One region of the Streptosporangium sp. NPDC005286 genome, then DNA from elsewhere that is predicted to be linked to it. Evidence: riboswitches for the same ligand, from Rfam matches in the RefSeq annotation. Region 1 holds a riboswitch; the other holds the start of a gene.
The links. A riboswitch is a leader RNA that binds a small molecule or an ion and turns the genes downstream of it on or off. The one in region 1 is predicted to bind cobalamin.
Positions count from the first base shown of each region.

Region 1 (5,392 bases):
CGCAGGCGTGCACCATGCGGACCGCGACCTGGGCGACGCCCGGCGGCATGCCGCCGAGGTCCGTCTCCGCGCGGATGGTGGCGAAGGAGCGGCGGTAGATCTCCGCCCCGTCCCTGATGTAGTCGATCACTTTCCCTCTCTGGTCGCCGCCACCGCGGCGCTCGTCTGCTCGGCGTCGGCGAACGTACGGCTCACGCCGTCCGCCTCGACGCGGTATCCGTCTCCGGTCGCGACCACGTCCACGACCCGGCCACGCGGGCGTCCGCACCGCCGCTCGCAGCCCGACCAGTGCACGGGGAGCGCACGGGTGCGGCCCCGCGAGGGGTGGACGTCGTCAGGACCGTCCGCACCGGACTCGGAACCGGTGCCGCCGTTCGCGCGCACACCCGCATGGACGTCGGCGTGGACGTCGGCGAGGGCCTTGGCGCATCCGGGCCGGCCGGCGCAGGCGGTCAGGCCCAGCCACGGCGACGCCGGGTCGCCGACCAGGCCCGCGGCCGTGAGCGTCGCCCGCAGGCCGTCGGCCTCCGGCGGCGGCAGGTCGGGGACGACGATCGTCCGCCACGGCGTCACCCGGACCTCTCCCCCGCCGTGCTCGGCCGCCTGGGCGAGCGCCTCCAGCTGGGCCGCCGTGAGCCGTCCGAGCGCGGCGAGAACGGTGAGGGCCGACCATTCGTCACGCTGCGCGGCGACCCCGATTGTGCCGCTGTCCACCGTTCGCGCCCGTCGTACGGCGGGGGCGGACAGCCGGAGAGCCGGCTCCGTCCCGAGCCCGCGGACCGAGACCCGTACTGGGCCGTCGGTCAGCTCGGCGAGCCGCCACGCGCCCGACCCCTGCTCGGCGCGCTCGGCCAGGAACGCCTCGGCGACCGCGAGCATGCCGGTGACGGCGGAGGAGACGGGTGCGCGCAGCCCCAGGTCGGCACCGGCGAGCAGCAGCGCCACCTCGGAGACGTCCGCCGAGGCGTCCACCGGATCGACCGGCAGCAGCGTGACGTCCGCGCCGAGAGCCGCCATGTCGCCCGAGCCGTCGTCGAGCGCGAAGAGGAACCGGCCGGGCAGGTCGGCGAGCACGGGCCGGGCGCAGAGTTCCCCGTCCAGCTCGGACACGAGCGGACGGACGTCGAGCAGGCTCGCGGGTGCCCGCCCGGCCAGGGGTGAGGCCACGATGTTGCGTACCCGCTCATGCGTGGCCGACGGTAGCAGCCCGGCGGCGGCCAGCCGCACGGCGAAGTCGGATGCCGGGGAAAGCCGCCGGCCGTCGTCCGGAACGCGCGTGTCGTCGCGTGCCGGGTGCACGACGGGAAGGGGCTCGCCGTCCTGCGGCGGGAGGCCGCGTACCTGGAGGTTCGCCCGGGAGGTCAGCTCGATCACGCCGGATCCGAGCTCCCGGGCGGCGGCGGCGACCACGCGGAGCTGACGCGCCGTGAGCGCCCCGCCGGGAACCCGGATCCGCGCCAGGCCGCCGTCGGCCGCGGCGTGCACCTGGAGCGCTCCGGGACACGCGTCGGCCCGGGTTCTTCCGGGAGGGTCGGTTATTGACACGCAGTGGATGGTAGCTCCCATTTCTTTACGGATGTCCGCCTGGCATAGTGTGACCTAGGCGACGGCGCAGGGAGGAAGCCGGTGTGAAACCGGCGCGGTCCCGCCACTGTAACCGGGGAGCGAACCCCACCGAAGGCCACGGTCCGGCAACGGACGGGAAGGCCGGGGTGAGCGTTGATCCGGGAGCCAGGAGACTCCTGCCGTCGCGATGACGACGACCCGGGGCGAGGACCCCGAGGGAGGACTTCTGCATGCGTTCCGTGCCGCCCACCCCGCGATCGGCCGTGCCACCCGCGCCGCCTGCCGTCCTGCTGCTGTCGACCTCCGACACCGACCTGCTCAGCGCGCGGACGAGCGGTGCGAACTACCGGCTCGGCAACCCGGCGAGGCTGTCCGCCGAGGACCTGCCCGCGCTGACCGAGGGCACGGACCTCGTGGTCGTGCGACTGCTCGGCGGACGCAGGGCATGGCAGGACGGGCTGGACGCGCTGCTCGCCGACCGGCGGCCCGTCGTGATCCTCGGTGGCGAGCAGGCCCCCGACGCCGAGCTGATGGAGCTGTCCACGGTGCCCGGCGGGGTCTGCGCCGAGGCGCACGCCTACCTCGCGCACGGCGGTCCGGCGAACCTGGCCCAGCTGCACGCCTTCCTCTCCGACACGGTGCTGCTCACCGGGTACGGCTTCGCCCCGCCCGCGCCCACCCCGAGCTGGGGCCCCCTCGAACGTGTCGCGCGACGCACCGAGGGCCCCGTCATCGGCGTGCTCTACTACCGCGCGCACCACGTCGCGGGCAACACCGCCTTCGTCGAGACGCTCTGCCTGGCCATCGAGGAGGCGGGCGGCCAGGCCCTGCCCGTCTACTGCGGTTCCCTGCGCAGCGCCGAGCCCGACCTGTTCGACACGCTCCGGGCCGCGGACGCCCTGGTGGTCACCGTGCTCGCCGCCGGGGGCACCCGCCCGGCGACCGCCTCGGCGGGCGGGGACGACTCCGCGTGGGACGTCGGCGCGCTCGCCGAGCTGGACGTGCCGATCCTGCAGGGCCTCTGCCTGACCACGGGAAGGGACGCCTGGCGGGAGAACGACGACGGCCTGTCCCCGCTCGACGCGGCCTCCCAGGTGGCGATCCCCGAGTTCGACGGGCGGATCATCACCGTGCCGTTCTCCTTCAAGGAGGTCGACGACGAGGGCCTGACCGTGTACGTGGCCGATCCCGAGCGGGCCTCGCGGGTGGCCGGCATCGCGGTACGGCACGGCCTGCTCCGGCATGTCCGGGCACCGGAACGGCGGATCGCGGTGATGCTGTCGGCGTACCCGACCAAGCACTCCAGGATCGGCAACGCGGTCGGCCTGGACACCCCCGCCAGCGTGGTCAGGCTGCTCACGGCCATGACGGAGGCCGGGTACGACCTCGGAGACGGTTTCCCCGGCGTGGCGGAGCGGGACGGCGACGCGCTGATCCACGCGCTGATCGCGGCAGGCGGCCAGGACCGGAACTGGCTCACCGAGGAGCAACTGGCCGCGAACCCGGTGCGGATCCCGGCCGCGCGCTACCGGGCGTGGTTCGAGACGCTGCCCGAGGACCTGCGGCACGGCATCGAGGCGCACTGGGGGCCGCCGCCGGGCGAGTTGTTCGTCGACCGGAGCCGCGATCCCGACGGCGAGATCGTGCTGGCCGCGCTGCGCGCGGGCAACCTCGTGGTGATGGTCCAGCCGCCGCGCGGCTTCGGGGAGAACCCGGTCGCCATCTACCACGACCCCGACCTGCCGCCGAGCCACCACTATCTGGCCGCCTACCGGTGGCTGGCCGACGACTTCGGCGCGCACGCGATCGTGCACGTCGGCAAGCACGGCAACCTGGAGTGGCTGCCCGGCAAGTCGGCGGGGATGTCGGCCTCCTGCGGCCCCGACGCGGCGCTCGGCGACCTGCCGCTGGTCTACCCGTTCCTGGTGAACGACCCCGGTGAGGGCACGCAGGCCAAGCGGCGGGCGCACGCCGTACTGGTCGATCATCTGGTGCCGCCGATGGCCCGCGCGGAGACCTACGGCGACATCGCCCGGCTGGAGCAGCTGCTGGACGAGCACGCCTCGATCGCGGCCATGGACCCGGCCAAGCTGCCCGCCATCCGGGCGCAGATCTGGACGCTGATCCAGGCCGCCAGGCTCGACCACGACCTGGGCGTCGACGACCGGCCGCAGGACAGCGGGTTCGACGACTTCCTGCTGCACGTCGACGGATGGCTCTGCGAGGTCAAGGACGTCCAGATCCGCGACGGCCTGCACGTGCTCGGCAGCGCCCCCGAGGGGAAGGCCCGCGTCGACCTCGTGCTGGCCATGCTCCGCGCCCGCCAGATCTGGGCCGGTCAGGAGGCACTCCCCGGCCTGCGTGAGGCCCTCGGCCTGGCCGAAGACGGCGGCGCCGCGAGGGTGAGCGTGGACGAGGCCGAGTCGCTGGCCCGCGCCCTCGTCGAGGGCATGGAGGAGCACGGCTGGGACCCGTTCGCCGTCTCCCCCGTCACCGCGTCCGTCCTCGCCGACGGAAGTGACCGCGACTCCGGAGTCCTGGCCGCCGTGGAGAAGGTGCTCGGGTTCGCGGCCAGGGAGATCGTGCCCCGGCTCGCCAGGACCACGGACGAGATCGGCGCGGTGCTGCACGCGCTCGACGGCGGTTACGTCCCCGCCGGGCCGAGCGGGTCGCCGCTGCGCGGGCTGATCAACGTGCTGCCGACCGGGCGGAACTTCTACTCCGTCGATCCCCGGGCGGTGCCCAGCAGGCTGGCGTGGGAGACCGGGCAGGCCATGGCCGACTCCCTGCTGGAGCGGTACCGCTCCGACACCGGTGAGTGGCCGCGCTCCGTCGGGCTGTCGGTCTGGGGCACCAGTGCCATGCGCACGGCGGGCGACGACGTGGCGGAGGTGCTCGCGCTGCTCGGCGTGCGGCCGGTCTGGGACGAGGCGTCCCGGCGGGTCAGCGGCCTCGAACCGATCCCGCTCGCCGAACTCGGCCGGCCCAGAATCGACGTGACCGTCCGGATCAGCGGGTTCTTCAGGGACGCCTTCCCGCACGTCGTCACCATGCTGGACGACGCCGTACGGCTGGTCGCGGGCCTCGCGGAGGCCGCCGGGGAGAACTACGTGCGGGCACACGCCGACGCCGACCTGGCCGCGCACGGCGACGAGCGGCGGGCCACCCTGCGAATCTTCGGCTCCCGTCCGGGCGCCTACGGCGCGGGCCTGCTGCCGCTGATGGAGAGCGGGAACTGGCGCGACGACGCCGACCTGGCCGAGGTGTACGCGGTCTGGGGCGGCTTCGCCTACGGCCGCGACCTCGACGGAACACCGGCGCGGCAGGACATGGAGAGCGCCTACCGGCGGATCGCGGTGGCCGCGAAGAACGTCGACACCCGCGAGCACGACATCGCCGACTCCGACGACTACTTCCAGTACCACGGCGGGATGATCGCCACCGTGCGGGCGCTCACCGGCCGGGCGCCCGCCGCGTACGTGGGCGACAGCACCCGTCCGGACGCGGTGCGGACCAGGACCCTGCACGAGGAGACCGCGCGGATCTTCCGCGCCCGGGTGGTCAACCCCAACTGGCTGGCGGCGATGCGCAGGCACGGGTACAAGGGCGCGTTCGAGCTGGCCGCCACCGTGGACTACCTGTTCGGCTACGACGCCACGACGGGCGTGCTGGCCGACTGGATGTACGACAGGCTGGCCGCCACCTACGTCCTGGACCCGGAGAACCGGGCGTTCATGGCCGCGTCGAACCCATGGGCGCTGCACGGCATCGCCGAACGGCTCCTTGAGGCGGCCGACAGGAAGATGTGGGAGCACCCCGACCTCGA
Region 1 covers NZ_JBEXGU010000006.1:75,159-80,550, forward strand. The annotation lists gene ABZU75_RS04235 (precorrin-8X methylmutase) at 1-130, opposite strand, end outside; gene ABZU75_RS04240 (precorrin-3B synthase) at 127-1,545, opposite strand; cobalamin riboswitch at 1,561-1,765, shown strand; gene cobN (cobaltochelatase subunit CobN) at 1,797-5,392, shown strand, end outside.

Region 2 (5,392 bases), on a different contig from region 1:
GGTCAGCCCGCCGAGCGAGTCGATCCAGCGGAAGCAGAACTCCGCCTTGTCGCGGATCGAGGGGATGTGCTCGACCGCGGCGAACGCCTTGACCCGCTCATCGGGATCGGGCAGGTAGGTGTCCAGCAGGGTCAGGTAGAACTGGACGTGCACCGCCTCCTCGAACAGCTGCCTGCTGAGATAGAGACGCGCCTCGGGGGCGTTGAGGTGCTGGTAGAGGTTGAGGACGAGGTTGTTGGCCACGATCGAGTCGCCGGTGGCGAAGAACGCCACGAGGCGGTTGATCAGGTGACGCTCCTCGGGCGTCATCCTCGCCAGGTCCGCCAGGTCGGAGGCGAGATCCACCTCCTCGACGGTCCAGGTGTTGCGGATCGCGGCCCGGTAGCGCTCGTAGAACTCGGGGTAGCGCATCGGCCGCAGGGTGAGATCCATGCCGGGGTCGAGCAACATCGGGAAAATGCCTTTCGGAGTGGCTGAGGGGTGACGGGGTGCCCTCGGGACGGGCCGCCGGCAGGTCTACTGGCAGGCGTCGCAGTACTCGGGGTTCTCCAGGGAGCAGGCGACGGCCTGGGGGTCGAGGACGGGGACGGGGACCTCCCCGGCCACCGGTGCCGCCACGGTGGCCTGCGCGATCCGGGTGGCCGGGCGCGAGCGCAGGTAGTAGGTGGTCTTCAGGCCCGACTTCCAGGCGTAGGCGTACATCGAGGAGAGCTTGCCGATGGTCGGCGTGGCCATGAACAGGTTCAGCGACTGCGACTGGTCGATGTACGGGGTGCGTGCGGCGGCCAGGTCGATCAGCGCCTTCTGCGGCAGCTCCCAGGCGGTCCGGTAGAGCAGCTTCAGGTCGGCGGGGATCTCGGGAATGTCCTGGACGGAGCCGTCGGCGCGCTTGATCGCGTCACGGATCCGCGAGGTCCACAGCCCCCGGGCCCGCAGGTCGGCGACGAGATAGCGGTTGACCTGGAGGAACTCACCCGAGAGGGTCTCGCGCTTGAAGATGTTGGAGACCTGCGGCTCGATGCACTCGTAGCAACCGGCGATGGAGGCGATCGTGGCCGTGGGCGCGATCGCGATCATCAGCGAGTTACGCAGCCCCGTTCCGGCGATCCGCTCCCTGAGCTCCGTCCACGCGGCCGACGTCGCGGCCCCGTAGTGGTCGGGGTGGAGCACCCCGGCGGCGGCCCTGGTCTCCTGGTACGAGGGGTGGCGGCCCCGCTCCGCGGCCAGGTCCGAGGAGGTCCGGTAGGCGGCCAGCGCGATCTCCTCGGAGATCCGGGTGGACAGCTCCAGCGCCCGCGGCGAGTCGAACGGCAGCCGCAGCGTGAACAGCACGTCGGCCAGGCCCATCACGCCGAGCCCGATCGGGCGCCACCTCTGGTTGGCGGCCCGGGCCTCGGGGGTCGGGTAGAAGCCCAGGTCGATGGTGCGGTCGAGGAACCGCACGGCGGTGCGGACCGTCGCGCGCAGCCGCGCCCAGTCGATCCCGTCTCCGGACTCCCCGGACAGGTGGGCGGCCAGGTTGATCGAGCCGAGGTTGCAGACCGCGGTCTCGGCGTCGCTGGTGACCTCGAGGATCTCGGTGCAGAGGTTCGACAGATGGATGACGTTTTCCGGCCTGGCCGTCTGGTTGGAGGTCCGGTTGGCCGCGTCCTTGAAGGTCATCCAGCCGTTGCCGGTCTGGGCGAGCGTGCGCATCATCCGGCCGTACAGGGTGCGGGCGGGGAGCTGCGCGGTGAACCGGCCCTCGGCCTCGGCGGCCCGGTAGGCGTCGTCGAACGCGGCGCCGTACAGGTCGGTGAGGTGCGGGACCTCCTTGGGGTCGAACAGTGACCACACGCCGTCGGCCTCGACCCGGCGCATGAACTCGTCGGGGATCCAGTTGGCCAGGTTCAGGTTGTGCGTGCGGCGGGCCTCCTCGCCGGTGTTGTCGCGCAGTTCGAGGAACTCCTCGATGTCGGCGTGCCAGGGCTCCAGGTAGACGCAGGCCGCGCCCTTGCGGCGGCCGCCCTGGTTGACCGCGGCGACGCTTGCGTCCAGGGTGCGCAGCCAGGGCACGATGCCGTTGGAATGGCCGTTGGTACCGCGGATCAGCGAGCCCCGCGAGCGGATCCGGCTCCAGGCGATCCCGATGCCCCCGGCGTACTTCGACAGCCGCGCGACCTGCCCGTAGCGCTCGTAGATGGCCTCCAGCTCGTCGCGGGGCGAGTCGAGCAGGAAGCACGAGGAGAGCTGGGGCCTGCGCGAGCCGGAGTTGAACAGCGTGGGCGAGCTGGGCAGGTAGGACAGGGTGGCCATGAGCGCGTACAGCTCGGCGGCCTCCTCGACGGTCTCGGACAGGCCGCAGGCCACCCGGAGGAAGAAGTGCTGCGGGCGCTCCAGCACCTTGCGGGTGCGCGGGTGACGCAGCAGGTAGCGGTCGTAGACGGTACGCAGCCCGAAGTACTCGAATCTGGCGTCGGCGTCCGGCTCGATGAGCGCGTCCAGGACTCCGGCGTGGGCGGCCACGAACTCCGCGAGCCCGTCGGCGATCAGCCCCGCCTCGTGCGTCGCGGCGACCGACTCGGAGAAGTCGCGGACGCCGTGCTCGGCGGCCTCGTCGGCGATCAGCTCGGCCAGCAGCGCGGCGGCGACCCTGGAGTTCTCGGGGTCGGTGATCACCCGGGCCGCCGCCTCGTCGATGGCCAGCCTGCGATCGACCGGCGCGTTCCCGGCGTTCTCCGCCACGGTTCCCGCCGCGATCCCTGCTGCGGTCTCTGCCAAGGCCTGTGTCACGTGGTGTTCCTCGCTCGCTCTGACTTCCCCGTACGGCTCCGCCGGAGGGGCACGCGTCCGCGAGCGATCCCGGGCACGCCGGACCGCCTCGTTCCGCGGGCCCTCCCACGAGGCCCTGGACAATCACGTCGCCGGCAGGTCTTCGGACTCACGGGCGCCCTGCGCATGCCTACCGGCCGTCGCTTCCCGGGCATGGTTCACCCAGTGCTCACATGACGGCTTTCGTTCCCGTTCACCGCTGCGGGGCAGTCCCGGAATCTCACCGGGTTCCCTCTTGCCTCGCCCCTCCCGGGGCGAACCAGCAACGAGCAGGATCCTACATCTAGGGGCGTCTGACGCAACTACCCCAACAAGTTGTGTCGGAGGACTTCAGTAGCCCGAGCTCGTGAAGCACCCCGCGGGTGCGGGCCGTCTCGGTGAAGAGCCACTGGCGGAAGTCGTCACCGCTGAGGTAGACCCGGCTCCATCCATTGGCCGCGCACAGGGCGCGCCAGCGCGGCGCGGCGTCGATCCTGTCACACAGGGCGATCGCGGCGTCCCGGTCCGTCTGGCTCATGCCCTTGGGTCCCAGCAGGCCGCACCAGTCGCTGTACTCCAGCCGGACCTCGACCTCCAGGAGCGTCGGCGCGTCGATCCCGTCGAGCCGGCTGCCCGAGGAGACCACCAGGGGACGCAGGCGGCCCGCGGTGATCTCGGGCCGCAGGGCGCGGGCCGACCCCAGCAGGGCCGCCACCCGTCCGACCTGGAGCGCCTCGGCGGCATCCTCGGCGCCGAGGAACCCCGCGTACTCCAGCAACCGGGCGTCCACCCCGAGGCACTTGCCGATCATGCCGTAGAGCACGTGGTCGGAACCGCCCTCCGGCCGGCCGCCGACCGTCAGCACCGCCGGGTTGCGGCGCAGCTCCGCGGCGAAGTCCTCGAAGGTGCGCAGGTGGGAGTCCGAGGGGACGACCAGGACCGTCCAGTCGCCGACCAGGCGGGCGAGAGGGGTGGTGGCGTCCACCACCGCGGCGGTGTTGGCGATCTCCGCGGCCGTCACCATCGGCATCGCGGTGACGAGCACCCTGCCCTCGCGTGTGAACGAGCCGTGTACGGCGCCGAACGCGTCACGCGGGACGGAACCCAGGGCTCCCGGCCGCTCGACGGCCATGGCGGAGCGCGCCAGCCCCGACAGGACCAGGACGGAGGCGAGCCTGCCCGCGATCCCGTCCCAGCCGTGGCCGTCGGCGGTGGGTTCGAGGATGCTCAGGCGGCCCACGGCCGAGTCGGCGGAGTCACCGTTCAGGTCACAGCCCGCGACGACCATGGCACCCGCCACCAGCGCGAAAAACCTCCTACGGCGCATAAGCGCCCCTTCCCCCAAGAACCCCCTATACCATAGGTTACCTCCTTATCACTATCTGTTACAGACCGGGGGCGGCCACCACCGGCGGCCGCCCCGGGAGCCGTCTCACTCCACCGTGACGCTCTTGGCCAGGTTGCGGGGCTTGTCGACGTCCCGCCCCAGTGCCACGGCGGCATGGTAGGCGAAGAGCTGGAGCGGGATCGACAGCAGGATCGGGTCCAGCTCGGTCTCGTTCCTGGGCACCACGACGCAGTCGTCCGCCAGCTTGGGGTCGGCCGTGCGGTGACCGACCATGAGCACCCGGCCGCCCCGGGCGCGGATCTCACCCAGCGTGGTGAGGTTCTTGTCCAGCAGCTCGTCGTCGGGGACGATCGCCACGGTCGGCATGTCCGGGCCGATCAGCGCCAGCGGCCCGTGCTTGAGCTCGCTGGCCGGGTACGCCTCGGCGTGCACGTAGGAGATCTCCTTGAGCTTCTGCGCGCCCTCGCGGGCCACCGGATATCCCCGGACCCGGCCCACGAACATCATGCTCGGCGCCCCGGCGTACTTCTGCGCCAGCTCCTTGAGCCGCGGCTCCAGCGTCAGGATCTCCTTGATCTGGTCCGGCAGCCTCCGCAGGCCCTCGCAGATCCGGCGGCCGTCGGCGGGGGACAGGTCACGCACCCGGCCGAGGTGCAGTGCGAGCAGCGCGAAGGCCACGGCGGTCGAGGTGAACGCCTTCGTGCTCGCCACCGAGACCTCGGGCCCCGCGTGCAGGTAGACGCCGCCGTCGCACTCACGGGCGATCGCGCTGCCCACGGTGTTGACGATGCCGAGCACCCGGCCGCCCTTGCGCTTGAGCTCCTGGACGGCGGCGAGGGTGTCGTAGGTCTCCCCCGACTGGCTGATCGCCACATACAGGGTGTCCGCCTCCACCACCGGGCTGCGGTAGCGGAACTCGCTGGCCGGCTCCGCGTCGGCCGGGATGCGCGCCAGCTCCTCGATGAGCTGCGCGCCGATCTGGCCCGAGTAGTACGCGGAACCACAGCCGATGATCTTCACCCGGCGGAACGAGCGGGTCTCCCGCGCGTCCATGTCGAGGCCGCCCAGGTGGGCGATGTGGAAGCGGTCGTCCAGACGGCCGCGAAGCGTCCTGGCCACGGTGTCGGGCTGCTCGGAGATCTCCTTGAGCAGGTAGTGCTCGTAACCGCCCGTGTCGTAGTGCCCCGCCTCCCAGTCGACGGTCAGCGTCTCCTTGGCCGTCTCCCGCGCGTCGCTGGCGAAGGTGTTGAACCC
Region 2 covers NZ_JBEXGU010000033.1:5,403-10,794, reverse strand. The annotation lists gene ABZU75_RS15005 (ribonucleotide-diphosphate reductase subunit beta) at 1-450, opposite strand, end outside; gene ABZU75_RS15000 (ribonucleoside-diphosphate reductase subunit alpha) at 517-2,772, opposite strand; cobalamin riboswitch at 2,888-3,090, opposite strand; gene ABZU75_RS14995 (tripartite tricarboxylate transporter substrate-binding protein) at 3,095-4,117, opposite strand; gene glmS (glutamine--fructose-6-phosphate transaminase (isomerizing)) at 4,223-5,392, opposite strand, start outside.
Region 2: another riboswitch for cobalamin. It lies ahead of ABZU75_RS15000 (ribonucleoside-diphosphate reductase subunit alpha); the one in region 1 lies ahead of cobN (cobaltochelatase subunit CobN).